Regions from separate parts of the Shewanella goraebulensis genome, predicted to be linked through region 2. Evidence: predicted binding sites of a transcription regulator. Region 2 holds the regulator's gene; each other region holds the start of a gene.
What was found. The regulator MetJ, encoded in region 2, represses methionine synthesis genes. The targets are predictions, from matches to a motif close to TAGACGTCTAGACGTCTA.
Positions count from the first base shown of each region.

Region 1: a site for MetJ is predicted at 3,470-3,487, ahead of metK (methionine adenosyltransferase). Genes of this name have one in related genera too.
Region 3: a site for MetJ is predicted at 2,593-2,610, ahead of serA (phosphoglycerate dehydrogenase). Genes of this name have one in related genera too.

Region 1 is NZ_CP126972.1:3,972,168-3,978,355, forward strand. Features, by position in the region: gene epd (erythrose-4-phosphate dehydrogenase) at 1-829, opposite strand, end outside; gene tkt (transketolase) at 961-2,955, opposite strand; gene metK (methionine adenosyltransferase) at 3,531-4,682, shown strand; gene QPX86_RS16815 (MAPEG family protein) at 4,794-5,363, opposite strand; gene QPX86_RS16820 (flavin reductase family protein) at 5,481-6,080, opposite strand.
Region 2 is NZ_CP126972.1:822,861-829,048, reverse strand. Features, by position in the region: gene QPX86_RS03430 (bifunctional aspartate kinase/homoserine dehydrogenase II) at 1-1,152, opposite strand, end outside; gene metB (cystathionine gamma-synthase) at 1,342-2,502, opposite strand; gene metJ (met regulon transcriptional regulator MetJ) at 2,724-3,041, shown strand; gene QPX86_RS03415 (sulfite exporter TauE/SafE family protein) at 3,174-3,914, shown strand; gene QPX86_RS03410 (conjugal transfer protein TraF) at 4,083-5,309, opposite strand; gene QPX86_RS03405 (LysR family transcriptional regulator) at 5,431-6,188, opposite strand, start outside.
Region 3 is NZ_CP126972.1:3,999,529-4,005,716, forward strand. Features, by position in the region: gene QPX86_RS16930 (curlin) at 1-958, shown strand, start outside; gene QPX86_RS16935 (helix-turn-helix transcriptional regulator) at 1,044-1,709, opposite strand; gene QPX86_RS16940 (DUF2238 domain-containing protein) at 1,939-2,544, opposite strand; gene serA (phosphoglycerate dehydrogenase) at 2,696-3,925, shown strand; gene ygfZ (tRNA-modifying protein YgfZ) at 4,078-5,037, shown strand; gene QPX86_RS16955 (response regulator) at 5,233-6,188, opposite strand, start outside.

The DNA of each region.
Region 1 (6,188 bases), 1.7 Mb from region 2:
AGCCTAACACTGCATTAAATAACCCGCTGGCCGCATGCTCTAAAACATTATTTATTTTCTCAATATCAACACGCTCATTTAAGGTCACCGATAAGTCAATTGCGGTGACATTAATGGTCGGAACGCGCACTGAAATCGCTTCAAATTTATCTTTCATGTGCGGCAATATTCTCTCAATACCCCGCGCCAATTTAGTATCCACTGGAATGATTGATTGCCCCGCAGCACGGGTACGACGTAAGTCATCATGATAAGCATCAATCACTTGTTGATCGTTCATTGAAGAATGAATGGTGGTGATTGCACCACTTTTAACACCAAAATGATTATCTAGCACATCAATGACAGGCACAATACAGTTGGTGGTGCATGACGCATTTGATACCACTGTATGCTCGGCTTTAAGCAAATTATCATTCACACCAAATACAATAGTCGCATCCACATCAGCTGAAGATGGGTGGCTAATGAGAACTTGCTTGGCACCGGCTTTGATATGCGCTTCGCATTCAGCTCGATCGCCTAAGCTACCACTGCATTCATAAACGATATCAATATCGAGTTCAGACCAAGGTAATAAACTGGCATCAGGCTGATGAAATAATTGAATAACATCATCGCCGATAACTAGCTGGTCGTCTTTTAACTTAACTGTATTTTGGAAACGGCCATGAGTCGTGTCATATTGCGTGAGATGACTGATTGCGGCAGGTTTGGCAAGTTCATTAATTGCCACGATCTGGATTTCTTGACGTTTACCCGACTCGTATAATGCACGAAGGATAGAACGGCCTATACGGCCATAGCCATTAATAGCGACTCGGATCATTGAGGGTTAAGCTTCCTCTTAACAGTACTCAGTAAAAAGCAGATAAAAAAACGGCCTGCAAGTGTTTGCAGGCCGTCATTATACAGACTTAAAGGGTAAAAGTTTACCCTTATTATTTAACTGTATTTTGGTTAAACCAGTGAGTTTACTGTGTTAACCACATTTTCAACGGTAAAGCCGAAGTGCTTCAATAAGTCTCCGCCTGGCGCTGACTCACCAAAGGTAGACATACCAACAACTGCACCATTAAAGCCAACGTATTTGTACCAGTAATCAACATGAGCGGCTTCAATTGCAACACGCTTAGTAACAGAAGCAGGTAATACAGACTCTTTATAAGCTGCATCTTGCTTATCGAATACGTTAGTAGAAGGCATAGATACTACGCGAACTTTCTGGCCTTTTTCAGTTAAGGCAGCAGCAGAATCAAGTGCAAGTTGCACTTCTGAACCTGTTGCAATCAGAATCACATCAGCAGTACCTTCACAATCAGACAGTACGTAACCACCTTTAGCGACGTTAGCTAATTGCTCAGCGTTACGTGCTTGTGCTTTTAATCCTTGACGGCTAAATACAAGCGACGTTGGTGCTTTACGGTTTTCAATTGCAGACTTCCAAGATACGGCTGTTTCAGCAGCATCACATGGACGCCATACCGTCATGTTTGGCGTCATACGTAAGTTAGCAAGTTGCTCTACTGGTTGGTGAGTAGGACCATCTTCACCTTGACCAATTGAGTCATGGGTATAAACGAATACGTTTTGAATGCCCATTAGCGCAGACATACGTACTGCGTTACGTGCGTACTCCATAAACATCATGAAGGTTGCGCCGTAGTTAATGAAACCACCATGTAGCGAAGCACCATTCATAATGCCGCTCATACCGAATTCACGTACACCGTAGAAGATGTAGTTACCCGCAGGGTCGTCTTGAATACCTTTTGAACCAGACCAAAGCGTTAAGTTAGAACCGGCTAAATCAGCACTGCCGCCTAATAACTCAGGTAGCATTTCACCGAAGAAACCAATCGCATTTTGTGAAGCTTTACGACTTGCGATACCTTCAGCTTTATCTTGACACTCTTGAATGAAAGCGTTCGCTTTCTCTTCAAATTCAACAGGAAGCTCGCCAGTGATAACACGACGTTTGTATTCTGCGGCTAGCTCTGGGAACGCTGCTGTATAAGCTGCGAATTTTTCGTTCCAGCTAGCTTCGTTTGAAGCGCCAGAATCTTTAGCATCCCAACCTTCATAAACGGTTTCAGGAATTTCAAATGCAGCGTGATCCCAACCAAGGAATTCACGTGCAGCAGCAATTTCAGCATCACCAAGTGGAGCACCGTGACAATCATGGCTACCTGATTTGTTTGGCGAACCAAAACCAATCGTGGTTTTACAACAAATCATTGTTGGCTTGTCTGTTACAGACTTAGCTTCTTCGATTGCCGCGCGAATAGCATCGCTATCATGACCATCTACGTTAGCAATTACATGCCAGCCGTAAGACTCAAAACGCTTAGGCGTATCGTCTGTAAACCAACCTTCAACATGACCATCAATAGAAATACCATTGTCATCCCAGAAAGCCACAAGCTTACCAAGACCAAGTGTACCCGCTAATGAACATGCTTCATGAGAGATACCTTCCATCAAACAACCATCACCTAAGAAACAGTAAGTGAAGTGATCAACAATGTCGTGACCTGGTTGGTTGAATTGTGCAGCTAAGGTCTTTTCAGCAATCGCCATACCTACAGCGTTACTGATACCAGCGCCTAACGGGCCAGTGGTTGTTTCAACACCTGGTGTGTAACCATATTCAGGATGACCAGGGGTTTTTGAGTGAAGCTGGCGGAAGTTCTTCAACTCTTCAATAGGTAATGCATAACCTGTTAAATGCAGTAAAGAGTAGATAAGCATTGAACCATGGCCATTTGATAAAACAAAACGGTCACGATCAACCCACTCAGGGTTGTTTGGGTTGTGCTTAAGGAAGTCATTCCATAGCACTTCAGCGATGTCAGCCATCCCCATTGGTGCACCTGGGTGGCCAGAATTGGCTTTTTGAACAGCATCCATGGTTAATGCACGGATTGCGTTAGCGAGTTCTTTACGAGATGACATGCTCTCTCCTGCTTGTTATATGAGGTCTAGCGGGCAATTGTGGGGCATATTTTCCCCTACTAGGCGGTGTGACGCAAATTTTTATTAGATCTATTAACCATTTTTTACGTCTAACAGACTAATCCAAGCTAAACAAAGCGATTATTCAGGCAGACTGACACCATATTACCGATAAAATTTATATAGCTTTTTCTATCAACTAATTACTTTATATCGCTGATATTGATCCCAAACGGTAATATTCCGTAATAACAATGCGTGAATATTTATTGCCAATGGGCAATAAAAAAACCAACAAAGTGATAAACATCGACTAAAGTTATTGTTTTATTTTTAACCTTAAAGCCCTTAATCGTTACGCTATAAATAGAATAATTAGCATAAAATTCATAAGATTAATTTATTAAAAATCTGAAACAGGTCATTTTCAATTTTTCTAAATCTTTGAATGATTGCACAATTATTAACTTATATTAGTTCTAAGGGGTGTTATCCAACCTGATTTGAATTATTATAGACGTCTAGATGTAGATGCTTCTACACGTTCAAATTCCAAAAGACGAGATTTACCAACTATGGCAAACCACTTGTTCACCTCTGAGTCCGTCTCAGAAGGTCATCCAGATAAAATCGCCGATCAGATTTCTGATGCGGTATTAGACGCAATTTTAGAGCAAGACCCTAAAGCACGTGTTGCTTGTGAAACTTACGTTAAGACCGGTATGGTTTTAGTCGGCGGTGAAGTCACAACTTCAGCTTGGGTTGATATCGAAGAAATCACACGTAAGACAGTACGTGAAATTGGTTACACTCATTCAGATATGGGTTTTGATGCTGATTCTTGTGCGATTTTAAATGCCATTGGTAAACAGTCTCCAGACATTAACCAAGGTGTTGACCGTAGCGACCCAGCAGAGCAAGGCGCTGGTGACCAAGGGTTAATGTTCGGTTACGCAAGTAACGAAACCGACGTATTAATGCCTGCACCAATTACGTACGCTCACAAATTAGTGAAGCGTCAATCTGAAGTTCGTAAAGACGGTACATTACCGTGGTTACGTCCAGATGCCAAAAGCCAAGTCACTTTTGCCTATGAAAATGGCAAAATCAAGGGTATCGATGCCATAGTGCTATCGACTCAACATCGTGAAGACGTGACTCAAGAAGACTTGATTGAAGGCGTGATGGAAACCATCATTAAGCCTGTTCTACCATCACAATGGTTAAACAAAGACACTAAGTACTTCATTAACCCAACTGGTCGTTTCGTTATCGGTGGACCTGTAGGTGACTGTGGTTTAACCGGTCGTAAAATCATCGTAGATACCTACGGTGGTATGGCGCGTCACGGTGGCGGTGCTTTCTCAGGTAAAGATCCTTCAAAAGTTGACCGCAGTGCTGCTTACGCTGCACGTTACGTTGCTAAAAACATCGTTGCTGCTGGTCTTGCTGAACGCTGTGAAATCCAAGTGTCTTATGCCATTGGCGTTGCAGAACCTACTTCAATCAGCATTGAAACTTTTGGTACTGGTAAAGTATCTGAAGATGTATTGATTAAGCTTGTGCGTCAGCATTTTGAGCTTCGTCCATACGGCTTAACTGCCATGCTAGACCTTGCACGTCCTATCTATCAAAGTACTGCGGCATATGGTCACTTCGGTCGTAATGAGTTCCCTTGGGAAGCGACTGATAAAGCTGAAATCCTTCGCGCTGATGCTGGTCTATAAGTTTTAAAACTTATTGACGATTAAGCTCAATTCTGAGAAATAAAAAAACCGTCAATTGACGGTTTTTTTGTACCTTTAAAAAGTGAGTTTACCTCACTCAACTCATAAGAATTAAACTAAGACTCGATAGAATAGGTAAATAATAATCGCCCCCACAGTTAACACTGATGGGTAAAACGTTAAACTGAAACCAATCGATCTTGCTCCTGCGCCTTTATCGTATCCTCGCATAAACAAAATTCGGCCAATAAAGAATAAAACTGAAATCAACGCAATTAACGACATGTAATCAGCTGGCATGATAAAAGCCCATAAAAAGTAAACACTCATTACAATACAAAATTGCTCTAAGGTATTTTGCAGCACGTTTTGTAAACGCCTTACCCGCTCCGACTCTTTATTAAAACTGCGTCCATCAATATCTTCAGAGTTAAAAAAACGATGTTTAGCTACTCGGGCAACAGCAATAATCAAACTTAACGTAGGCAAAAGCATGCCATAGGCATAAATAATCAACCTTTCAATTAAGGACTGTGGTTCACTAAATTCAAATGGATTAGCTAACGCGCCATAAATGACGACTGCAAAGGAAACAACCATGCCCACCACTATTCCTTTGGTGACATCACGTTGCTGATTAGCAAATTTTGTTTGGTTTGGATCTACTCTTAAAATTGGCATTATCTCTCCCTGTAATTAATGCTCAACTATCTTTAAAATAGTGACCTAGATGATCCTTCATTGACTCGGTCACTTTCCAAAGCTCACTCCAATGAGCAAGTAGTGCTTAATAATCGACTATCGATTTAGCTGGACCTTCTGCCTAGTTAAACTATAGTCATTGCCAGCCATTCTGCCGATGGCATCTAACTTTTCACTGTCTATTTTAAAGTCGGTGACTGCATCATCACGTACATGAATTGCTACCACATCCCCCAGTACAAGATGCCCAGACATAGGTTCTTGGCCTAAATCAACTATCTGATTTAACCGACATTCAAAACTAACTAAAGCTTGTTTGACTCTATGAGGAGCCACAATTGATGATGCCAGCTTTTCAACACTCGCATATTCAAACTCATCTTCATCGGCAGGTAATTGATGGCAAGTTTGATTCATCACCGCTAAGTCTTGATAACTCACACTATTGATCACAAACTCTTGCTGTTCACGAATATTAGTCAAGGTATCTTTTTCTAGCCCTTTATCAGTGCTCATTGGGTTAAAGCACAACACTGGGGGGTTAGCACTTGCAACCGTAAAGAATGAAAATGGTGCTAAGTTACTCACCCCACTTTTTGATATCGTTGAAACCCAAGCAATAGGTCTTGGACTTACACCACCAATTAATAATTTATAAACCTGTTGCGCTGTTAACGCCTGCGGCAAAAATTCCATTTCAATCTCTAGCTGTTTTAAACAATAACTCACTATTTCCAAACACGGGTTATTTGGTGGAAATAATAAATTAAATAAGTTACTTACTAAGCTATCACCCAATAAATC
Region 2 (6,188 bases):
AACGAGTGCCACTAGACCTAAATCGTTATTCACACGAATATCACTGATTGCCAACGCTTCAGCATGTAATTCGAGTAAACTATGAACCTGCTTCTGATTTTCAAGCGTAAAGGCTAATTCCACCTTATGGTGGGCAGAAGTCCAGTAGGCTAATGGCGCAATGCCTTCTTGAGCTAATACGGCAATTAAATCTTGAGCTTGAGACAGCTGCTTAATTCGAAACAACACCACTTCATTAAGGTTAGTCACCACTGGCGCACTGGCCGATGAGCTTTGTGGCGCGATTAAAGTAAAGTCTGTGTGTGATGCATAGCTTGAACGTACTGCTAAGCTGACATTGGTATCAAATAATGGTTGTAAAGTGCGGTTATGCAGCACTGGAGAGCCCAGATGAGCAAGACGATCAGCTTCAACAAGTGACATGCTATTTAATAATTTTGCATCACTGATTTTATTGGGATCAGCGTTAAATACCCCTTCAACATCCGTCCAAATCGTCACCCGCTCAATATCCGCTAAGCTCGCAATAAGGGTGGCGCTGTAATCAGAACCATTGCGGCCAAGTAACAAGGTTTCATTGTGCTCATTAGCACAAATAAAGCCGGTTATAACCAAACGCTCATCAGGGTGTGCTTCAAGAAGTGTTTGCACTCTTTGACGGGACTCTTCAATGCGAATATTAGGCACAACACCTTCGTCAGCCACAAGAATCGAGCAGGCATCAACATTGATTGCTGCTACTCCTGACTCACGCAAAAGCGCCGCCATCAACCTTGCTGACCAACGCTCGCCAAAACTCAGTACATGGTTAAGCTGAAATTCGTTTCGCTGCTCTAAAGATAGCAAGCTGATGAGTTGTGATTTATCCGTTGACAAGCGTTCGCGTAAATCCCGAGCTTGCTCATTGGAAAGTAACTGTTCAATAAGGTTTTGCTGATAACTTACCAGCACTTGCAGTTCTTCTTGCCAAAGTTCGCCTGCTTCTCTTAGCGACAATAACTTATACAAAAAGTTAGTACTTTTACCCGCAGCTGACACAACGACTAAATCATCACAATTGCCATGAGTCAGCAAAATATGTGCGACGCGGCGATAGCAATCAGCATCAGCTAAACTTGAACCACCAAACTTATGTAAATGACTGCGGGTCATTTGTAACTCCTTAAACCACTTCAAACTACCACGCAAACTTAGCATGGCGGCAATAAAATCTTACTTGTTCAACTCAAGACTGTTTAACGATTCTCTCGCCTAAAATGCTGCTTCAGCAGCTAACCCAGCTTGAATATCGGTAACCAAATCTTACTTGTTCAACTTAAGACTGTTTAACGACGCTCTCGACTAAAGTTCTGCTACAGCAGCTAACCCAGCTTGAATATCGGTAACCAAATCTTCAGCATCTTCAATACCGACAGATAGTCTCAATAATGTATCTTTAATACCAGCTTCATAGCGGGCTTCTGGCACCATTGCTCTATGGGTCATGGTTGCAGGTACGGCAACTAAGCTTTCCACTCCGCCTAAGCTTTCAGCAACACTGAAAATCGACAAGGCACCTAAAAATGCCACCACTTCAGCTTCGCCACCTTTAAGTTCAAAACTTAACATAGCGCCAAAGCCTTTTTGTTGTTTGGCTGCAATATCGTGACCTGGATGGTCTTTTAAGCCTGGGTAGTAGACTTTCTCAACAACATTACTTGCTTGTAGTACCTCAATCACCCGTTGAGCATTAGTTTGATGCTCACGAATACGCACTGCAAGGGTGCGAATACCGCGTAGGGTTAAGTAACTATCAAAAGCTGAACCGGTCAGGCCTAATGTGTTAGACCACCAATGCAGTAATTCGCCAAGCTCTGCATCTTTAGCAACGACTGCGCCACCAACCACATCGCTGTGACCATTAATGTATTTAGTGGTTGAATGCATCACAATGTCTGCGCCTAGTTCTAATGGCTGCTGTAATATAGGTGAAAGGAACGTGTTATCAACCACTACTAGCGCATCAACCTCATGGCTTGCTGCCACAATTGCTTCAATGTCTACCACTCGTAATAAAGGGTTGGAAGGTGTTTCTAACCAAACCATTTTTGGCTTTTTAGCAATGGCATCAGCCAGTGCTTTTTCGTCTGTTTGATCAACAACGACTAATTTAAATTGACCTTTGCTGGCAAGATTAGTGAACAGTCGGTAACTGCCACCGTAACAATCGTGGGGAACCACAATTAAATCTTCTGGCCCCAATAAACTGGTAACTAAGGTTATCGCCGCCATACCTGTGCATGTCACTACACCAGTCGCACCATGTTCAAGCTTGGCAATTGCCTCACCTAACACGCAACGAGTCGGGTTGCCAGAACGGCTATAGTCAAACTCTCTTGGGTTTGTGTGTCCATCGAACGAGTAATTGGTCGAAAGATAAATCGGCGGGACTACTGCGCCATATTGAGTATCTGATTCGATACCTTGGCGAACGGCAAGTGTAGCAGCACGATGTTTGGTCATAATAAGCTCCTAAAGATTGACACACTAAAATAAAACAGCAAAGAGATGTCTAGATGGCTAAATGTACCTAAGCTAAATCTGATCGTCAACACAAATTAGACGTTTAGACGTCTAAACATAAAGAAATCTATTTGCTTTCGTTATAGAATAGCAGCAATAATTTGACTGTAATAAATAAGCAGTTAAAATCTGCCACGAATCTATCGTATAAAGGTGAGTTAATGACTGAATGGAATGGCGACTATATCAGCCCATATGCCGAACATGGCAAAAAAAATGAACAAGTTAAAAAAATCACGGTATCGATTCCTTTAAAAGTATTAAAAGTATTGACCGATGAGCGTACTCGCCGTCAGGTGAATAACTTGCGTCATGCGACCAACAGTGAGCTTTTATGTGAAGCATTTTTACACGCATACACTGGTCAGCCACTGCCAAATGATGATGACTTATCTAAAGAAGGCCCTGACAGCATCCCTAGTGAAGCAAAAGCATTAATGGATCAAATGGGTATTGAATGGGAAGACTTAGACGACTAAGTTAAGCTGTAACTAAATGAATCTTGAGCTTATGTTCCGATGTAAGCCCCATTAGTTTAGTTCACCCACATCGCCATATTACCCAATGTAATATGGCGATTTCTGAGTCACCTCGTACTCATAGAGAAGTATATGGCATTTATCGATCCGCAAACCTTGATGCTTGCATCGGTTATTATATTTCTTGGCGCATTAACCCAAGGCCTTATCGGCTTTGGTTTAGCGGTTGTTGCAAGTCCCCTGCTTTATATTATTGACCCTCAACTCGTCCCAGTACCAGTTATTGCCTGTGGGTTTTCCATTGCCTTTTTGACCTTGCTACGGGAACGCACTTCGCTACAATTTAATGGTCTGCAATATGCTTTGATTGGGCGTATTCCAGGTGGGTTTCTCGGCGCTGCCTTACTGGTATTTGCCCCGCAATCAGTATTAGGTCTCGCCATTGCCTTTATTGTTGCTTCAGCAGTCATTCTCAGTTTTTACAAAATTACCGCCCCCGTTAATCGTATAACCTTATTTATTGCTGGAGTGCTATCGGGGGTTTTTGGCAATATAGCCGCAATTGGTGGTCCACCATTGGCTATTCTATTAGCTGGAAAAGACGCGCCACAATTTCGCGCAGCATTGTCTATTTTCTTTGTATTCAGTTCGATGATAGCTATGGTGATTCTGGTCATTGTTGGCTTGGTTGAAACCAAACATGTTTGGCTGTCATTAATGCTATTACCATCGGTATTTTTAGGCAGCTACGTGGCAGGAAAACTTAGCAATAAAGTCGACAAACAGAAAACGCGCATGGCAACGCTTGTATTATGTGGATTGAGCGCCTTAGTGTTAACCATAAAATCATTAATCGAACTCTTTGCGAGCTAAAACAATAACCTTTAAATTGAGTAAGCCGCAAAAATTGAATAAATCGTATAGATTAAATGTAAAGCGTAAAGGTTGATTTAGTTGATTTAGTTGATTTAGCGACATTGAAGTAAGCAGAGGTTAATGCAATCACAAAGATGTTACACCAAAACAGATGCTAGAAAATGGCTAGAAATGATAAGAGGTTTGAAGCACAGCGCCTATGGCATCATCTTCGCCATAGCTACCACTCATATCAAGCTTAAAAGCCTGACCAATGGCAAAACCAGTACCAAAAGAGTAAATATCAACATTATTATCTTTTAGGTCATGACGATACCCCATACGCAAAGACAACCAATTTGTTGCTTTTACTTCACCGCCAACTCGCCAATATTGCACCGCATCAAGTTCTTTAAAACGAGTCTGGTCTACCAAATCAATATCTGTGGTTAGGGTCACTGACGCCCAATCATATGCGGCTCCAGCTGTTATAAGCGGCTCAACTTGATAATGAAATTCACGCCCTTGTGACTCAACTGTTTTAACGGATTTACTGAATACATTTCGCGCAGATAACCCAACGGTCAAAGCATCCATTGGCTCAAAAGCGACACCAATGTCGAGATTAAATAAATTCTCATCATTGCGATATTTATCATCGTCAAAATCATCGGCATCAAAGTTATTGGCATTGACAGAGTAGTGGTACGTATCTATACGCTGAAACTTAGGTGAAATCCCCACTCTTACTGGCATATTTACGATCGATAATGGGAAACTTAATGCCACGCCAAAGTCAGTGACTCCACCCGCCAGCACCACGCCTTGAGAGTCTAAGTCAGTGATTTCCGTTGGCGGATTAAGCGGGTCAAGTGTACTCAAGGTATCTATATCTGATTGAGCAATATCCGCAACCCCAACAGCATCTAGGTAGCTTTTATAAAACACCGCCATAGGCAGATACTCATTAGGGATAACAAAAGCTGCGCCAATGCCAGCAGATACATTGGCGGTATTGCCTTTTAGTGACTCCAAATCAACAACTAAGTCATCTCGAAAGGTTTCAACGTCACTGGAATCACCGCTATTAATTGCAGCTTCAAGACCATCATAAGAGTCTTGCAGCGAATCAAATTTATCAATCATATTATCGCTATCAGCACCTTCGGCGCCAACGGCTGGCAGCAATAAAGAAAACGCTTGCGTCTTCTTTATTTCTTCATTGGTATAGGTGGCATGCGGAGTAAGAATGGCCAATAAAGCAGGGTTAATAAAACTTGCGCCAACCCGGTTAGATGCAGCAACACCAGTACCACCCATACTGTCGCTGCGAGCTTCAAAATAAAGCCCGCTAGCTTGCACATTACTGGCAAGCATGAACAAACAGAAAGGTAGCGCTAGCCTTTTTAGCATCCATCATTTCCCTATTTTTATTGTTATATAAAGATAGTAGAAATATTAAAAAATGTGATGTTAATCACTTAGCAGCAAACCAGTAAAACAGAGTCTTTTGTCTGTCTCTAAAAAGATCTATCTATAAATCAGGCAGATAAGTTTTAAATTTTTCATGGGTAAATTGTATAAATTTTTTTAAACGTTCAGGTTGAAATTTATCTTTATGATAAAGCACATAAAACGGCGTATCTGGTATGTGCCAATCACTAAATACCTCGACTAATTCATTGGTTCGAATTTCTTCAGAGCAATACAAATACGGCAACCTAACTATGCCGTTACCCGCTAACGCACTGATTTTCATCGCGCGGCCATTTTTACATCTAAAGCTACCTTTAATCGCTACTTCTACGCCGTCTTTGTTTGAGCTTAGTTGCTCAAAACGCCAGTGATTTATTGAACCTACGATACAAGCATGCTTATTGAGTTGGTTCGGGTGTGTCGGCTGTCCATATTTTCCAAGATATGCAGGTGATGCTAAGGTGCAGTTTTTTATATCCATCAACTTTCTGGCAATAAGGCCCGAGTCTGCCAATTCGCCCATTCTAAACACCGCATCAAAATGATCTTCAATCAAATCCACTCGTTGACTGCTAAAATCCAAGTCGATAGTGATATCAGGGTAGAGTTGGATAAAGTCATTGACCAACTTCACGATAATTTCTTCGCCTAAAATCCCTCCCACACAATTAATATAAATATTGCCTTTAAGACGTTCCGCACTATCTACTGTGGTAGCCACAGCTTGCTCAATTTGATGTAACGCTTGCTGGCATTGTTGTAAAAATAGCTCGCCCTGATCTGTCAATCGTTGCGTTCTGGTGGTGCGAATAATCA
Region 3 (6,188 bases), 1.7 Mb from region 2:
TACTCAAGATGGCAATAATAACCAAGCTGGACTTGTCGCTTCTGGTGGTACTGCCAATGTTGGTGATGGCAATAGCTTATTCGTTGATCAAATAGGCGATGATAATTTTGGTGCAGTCATCGGTGTAAATGGTAATGACAATAGTTTTGAAATTAACCAGAATGGTTTTGCCAATACTGGTGTTGTAGCAAGCCTTACAGGATCTAACAATGATATTGTTATTGACCAGACCGGCGATTTGAATGGTGCAGTGATTGAGTTCGCAACTGGGGATAATAACCAAGTATTTATTTACCAAGATGGCACAGATAACCAAGTCGGTGATACTAACGTGGCGGTAATATCAGGAAACGACAATATCATCGATATTGACCAATCTGGTATTTCAAATCTGACTGAGTTCGAAACTATTGGTGACGGAAACTTAGTAACAGTGCTACAAGATGGTGAGTCTAACTATGTTGCATCAGGTACGTATGGTTTTGATAATGAAGTGACTATTAGCTCTGAAGGAATGAATAACGAAGCTGCTGTGTTCGTGGAGTTAGATCAGAACATGGTTACGGTGGAACAATCTGGTGAAACGAATTTGGCATATGTTGACACCTTCGGTTTTGAAAATGAAGTATCAATGGAGCAAATTGGTTCAGATAATGAAGCAACGCTAACTAACGTCGGTATTGCTCAAGTCATTGATATAGCTCAAGACGGTGAATTTAACCTTACAGACGTAGCGTCATTTGGTGATGAACATGCCATTGATATAGTTCAAGAAGGTACTGGAAACTGGATTGGTGGTGACGATGGTTACTTCTTGGTTGAAGGTTACAGCAATAACTTGACCATATCGCAAATGGGTAACGATAACTTAGTGATTGGTGCACAAACTGGTGATAACGGTATGATTAATGTCTCGCAAACGGGTGACTTCAATACCGCTACTGTTTACCAAAATTAATCTTAGGTAATTTACAATAAAAAGGGAGCCTTATCGGAAGGCTCCCTTTTATATTTTTGCTAAAAAATTAAATCAAGCACCTGATTTAAGCAAACTCGAAATGGGCTTGATAAGTTTGCGCCCAACGTAATAACTCTACGCGATTTCTAGATTGAGTTTTACGGAAAATTGAAGATATGTGCGCTTTAACGGTATGCTCACTGATACATAAACGATGCGCAATTTCTTTATTTCTTGCCCCACTTGACACTAATTGGATAATTGTTCTTTCGCGACTTGTCAGCATCTGCAACATAGCCACAGTATCTGGTGGTATTTCGGTATTTGCATCTAATTTTTGTACTAACCTGCGGAATATTTTACTGATTAATGGTCTGTCATACCACAATTCATCAGCAACCATTTTACGTAAACCTGTTAGCATTAAATCCATACGTTGATCCGAGTACAGTAAACCTCTCACTCCGAGTAATAACGCAGACTCTTGATCTAAAGAGCCTCGTTCAACTTGATAAAGTGCTACAGGAACGTGATTAACTAAACGTGAAACAAGTAAAGGTATCCCTTTGCTGTCTAATGCTGCTCCTTTTTGAGCAACTAAATAGAAACTATTGGTATTTTTGTCGACTTCCAAATCACTTGCGTGTTTAACAATTCTGGTTTTAAGACCTATTGATTCCGCAAGAATGGCAAGATTACATGGCGCCGCAACTTGGTGTAGGAAAACTAATTCATCAATATTTGAGCTCATCACTTTTCTCCCTGAAAAGCACACCTAACATCTCGACTTAACGAGTTTCTTCCTGAAATGTTGATAACAAAATCACAACAATACTCTATATTAGTACATTTTACCTAGTTCATAAGATATTTTTGTCATACGAAGGCATTAAATCAGTATATAAGTTGTTATAAAACACTCTATTAATAGCATACATAACCATTATTAACGCTAATAAATTAGCATTAGTCACTATTTTTTACTTATTAAATAGTGATGCTAACTGCTTATTATGCCAATGGGTGAGCAACACTAATGCACTAATACCTCCTAATAAGGCCATAAACATATCTGATTGAGTATCCCAAACATAACCTTGGGTCCCTAAAAAGGCCTCTGCGTTTTCGCCTGTACCAACGGCGACCCACCACTCGATTAGCTCGTAAAAAGCAGAAAAAGCTAACACAAAGCACACCGATAAAAATTGGCACCAGTAACCGGGTTGTAAAACTCGATTTCTTAAGAAAACTTCACGAGCTAGAATCGCGGGAATAAAGCCTTGGGCTAAATGGCCAATTTTATCATAGTTATTTCTGTCACTTCCCATCCACTCAGCAATCCAGTGAAACAAAGGCACTTCAGCGTAGGTATATTTCGCACCGACCAGTAACACACAGCAATGAACCAGAATTAATACATAAGAAAGTGACGTTAAGGGAAATCGCTTGCGAGTGAAAAATAAGATAGGAATAGCCAATAAAGCAGGAAGTGCTTCTAACCACCAAGTGAACATATCTTTAGGCGAAGTCACCGACCAAATTAACACTGCACAATAAATTACTATCCATATAACTTTCTTATTCAAACTAAATCCCTCTTAGATGATATTGTTCTAGAATTAGAATATTAACTTTAGCCATCTAGCCCTCTACAAGTGTTAAAAAAAGTGCTATTTTGGTCGAGCGTTTATATCAGCATAACATAAGCATAACTATTGATAAGAGGGTACCCATATCATGGCGAAACACTCGCTTGACAAGGATAAAATAAAAATCCTGCTGTTGGAGGGCGTCCACCAAACTGCGGTCGATGTACTTGAGCGTGCAGGTTACACAAATATTGAATACCACAAAGCATCTTTACCAGAAGGTGAGCTGCTGCAATCCATTAAAGATGCACACTTTGTCGGTTTACGTTCCCGCACTCAATTAACTGCAGACGTGTTAAACCATGCTGAGAAATTAGTCGCCATTGGCTGTTTTTGTATTGGTACTAACCAAGTCGATATTGCTGCAGCAGAAAAGCTCGGTGTACCTGTATTTAATGCACCGTTTTCAAATACTCGCTCGGTCGCAGAACTCGTATTAGGTGAGATCATCATGCTAATGCGTGGGATCCCACAACGAAATGCCCATGCTCATCGTGGCGGTTGGTTAAAAAGTGCAAGTGGCAGTTATGAAGTCCGTGGTAAAACTCTTGGGGTGATTGGGTATGGGCATATTGGTACACAGTTAGGCATTCTTGCTGAAACCCTAGGTATGCGAGTCGTATTTTACGATATCGAAGATAAGTTACCTTTAGGTAATGCTAACCAAATCCACTCTTTGGAACAATTATTGGGCGAGGCTGATGTTATCAGCTTACATGTTCCAGAAACTCCGCAAACAAAAGATATGTTTGGCGAGAAAGAGTTCTCTCAAATGCGAGAAAAAAGCATTTTCATTAATGCTTCTCGTGGCACCGTTGTTGATATTGATGCACTTTCAAACGCATTAAAATCAGAACACCTTGCTGGCGCAGCAATTGACGTATTCCCAGTTGAGCCTAAATCAAATGATGATGAGTTTATTAGCCCATTACGTGGTCAAGACAACGTCATAATTACCCCGCATATTGGTGGTAGCACAGCTGAAGCCCAAGAGAATATTGGGATTGAAGTCGCTGGGAAACTAGCCAAATATTCTGATAACGGCTCTACAGTGTCTGCGGTTAACTTCCCAGAAGTCTCTTTACCTCAGCACAAAGGCACATCGCGTTTACTGCATATTCACCATAACCGTCCTGGTGTACTGATTAAGATTAACCAAGCCTTTTCAGAAAAAGGCATCAACATCGCGGCCCAATACCTGCAAACAACTGCAGAAATTGGTTACGTTGTTATGGAGGTTGATTCTAATCAAGCAGAACAAGCTCTTGGCGAATTAAAAGCGATTGAAGGCACGATTCGAACTCGTGTTTTATTTTAAAATCGAGCATTGAAAAATTGCCATTTAACTAGGCATATAAAGTGTGAAATAAAGCTATCTTCATTCAATTGAAGGTAGCTTTTTCTTTTGAGCGTAACTGAATTCCGTTACACTCAAGCCATATCTTTGTTGGTCATCTTAGGAATTAGTTTATGACACTTGCAACTGCGCAGCCTGATTGGGATTTTTTAAACACTTCCCCAGACTTATTAGTCGCCAATCTCACTCATTTAGGCTTAATTGAAATTACCGGTGAACAAGGTAAAACTTTTATTCACGGTCAAGTGACAACTGACATAGTGTCTTTAAAAGATGATCAATGGCGCTGGGGCGCACATTGTGATGCTAAAGGTAAAATGCTTTCAAGCTTTAGAACTTTTGCCAATGAAGATCAACTCATGGTACTGCTGCCTGTTTCTGTATTGCCTCTAAGCCTTGCCCAGTGGCAAAAGTATGCGGTTTTCAGTAAAGCTGAGTTAACAGATGTCAGTGCAGAAAAAGTCATTCTTGGCTTTGCTGGAGCAAATGCTGAAACATTTATCACTCAACAATTCGGTGATGTCACCGCTGAATTAAGCAGGTTTGATAATGCGACTATCGTTAAAGATAATGAACGCTTTATCGTCATCACTAACAATGAAACAGCTATTGAACTGGTTACAGCTTCAAATCAAACGTTACAAAATTCATCGACTTGGCAAGCTCTTGAGATAAAGTCAGGCTACGCCAATATTGATGCTAACCACAGTGGTGAATTTGTGCCTCAAATGTGTAACGTACAAGCCGTCAATGGCATTAGCTTTGAAAAAGGCTGTTACATGGGCCAAGAAACGATCGCAAGAATGAAATATCGTGGCGGCAATAAACGTGCGTTATACATTCTTACAGGTACCACTTCAGAAACTGTCACCAGTGAATCTCAGATAGAAATCGCTGATGAAGATGGATTTAGACGTGCAGGTAAAGTGATTGAATCCGTGCAGCAAGATGGCAAAGTGTTGCTGACTGCAGTGCTTGCCAACGACACCGAAAATCATGCTAAGCTACGTATAAAAGAAGATACAGCAAGCGAGCTAAGTGTTATTCCATTACCATACTCTTTAGAAGACTAATGGTAACCTAGGCCGCTTATTTAGTTAAGTGCTAGTAAGTTAAGTGCTAGTAAGTTAAGTGCTAGTAAGTTAAGTGCTAGTAAGTTAAGTGCTTAGCAAAATATGTTTTAGGCGCTTTAGCAAAAAAGGATAAATACCTTAAGTATTTATCCTTTTTTACATTTCTAAATCACGTAATGGTTTATTTGAACCAAATCAAAATGTTTCTTCATGTTGTGCTTTAATCGTTTTCACATCATCTAATACCGACTTAAACTTCTCCACCAGCTCTGGATCAAAATGTTTACCGGACTCTTTTTCGATTAAACCCATAGTATCTTCAACCGTCCACGCTTTTTTGTAAGGCCGCGCTGATGTTAACGCATCAAATACATCCGCAATAGCAATTATTCTCCCTTCAATAGGGATTTCCTCTCCACTAAGTCCATTGGGATAACCGCTACCATCCCATTTCTCATGATGACTTAGGGCAATACGTTTAGCCATTTGCAATAACGGATCGTCATGTTCGCCAATAATCTCAGCGCCTATAGCCGCATGAGCTTGCATTTCTTTCCACTCATCCGCATCAAGCTTCCCCGGTTTTCTTAAAATGGCATCAGGAGTGCCTATTTTGCCAATATCATGCATAGGCGCTGCGTTATATAACAACTCACAAAAGCGCGAAGAGTGGCCTGCTGCGATGGCAAGTAATCTGGCATAATGGCTCATACGTATTACATGCAAACCTGTTTCATTATCTTTATATTCTGCAGCTCGCCCTAGCCTTCGAATAATTTCAAAGCGTGTTTCTCTAAGCTCTTTAGTTCTAAGCTCAACTTCTGATTCTAATAGCCGCTTTTGGTCATACAAACTTAAATGAGTTTTTACCCTTGCCTTAACAACAGCTGGACTTACAGGTTTAGTAATATAATCAACAGCACCGAGAGCGAAACCTTGGGTCTCATCTTCAGTATCAGCGAGGGCGGTAACAAAAATCACGGGAATGTGACAGGTTAATGGCTCACTTTTCAATTTTTGACAGACTTCGTAACCATTCATTCCTGGCATCATTACATCTAGCAATATCAAATCAGGAGAGGATTTTTGTGCCAATGCAAGGGCTTTAGGCCCATCAATAGCGACTTTAATTTTGTAATCGGCTCCCAGAA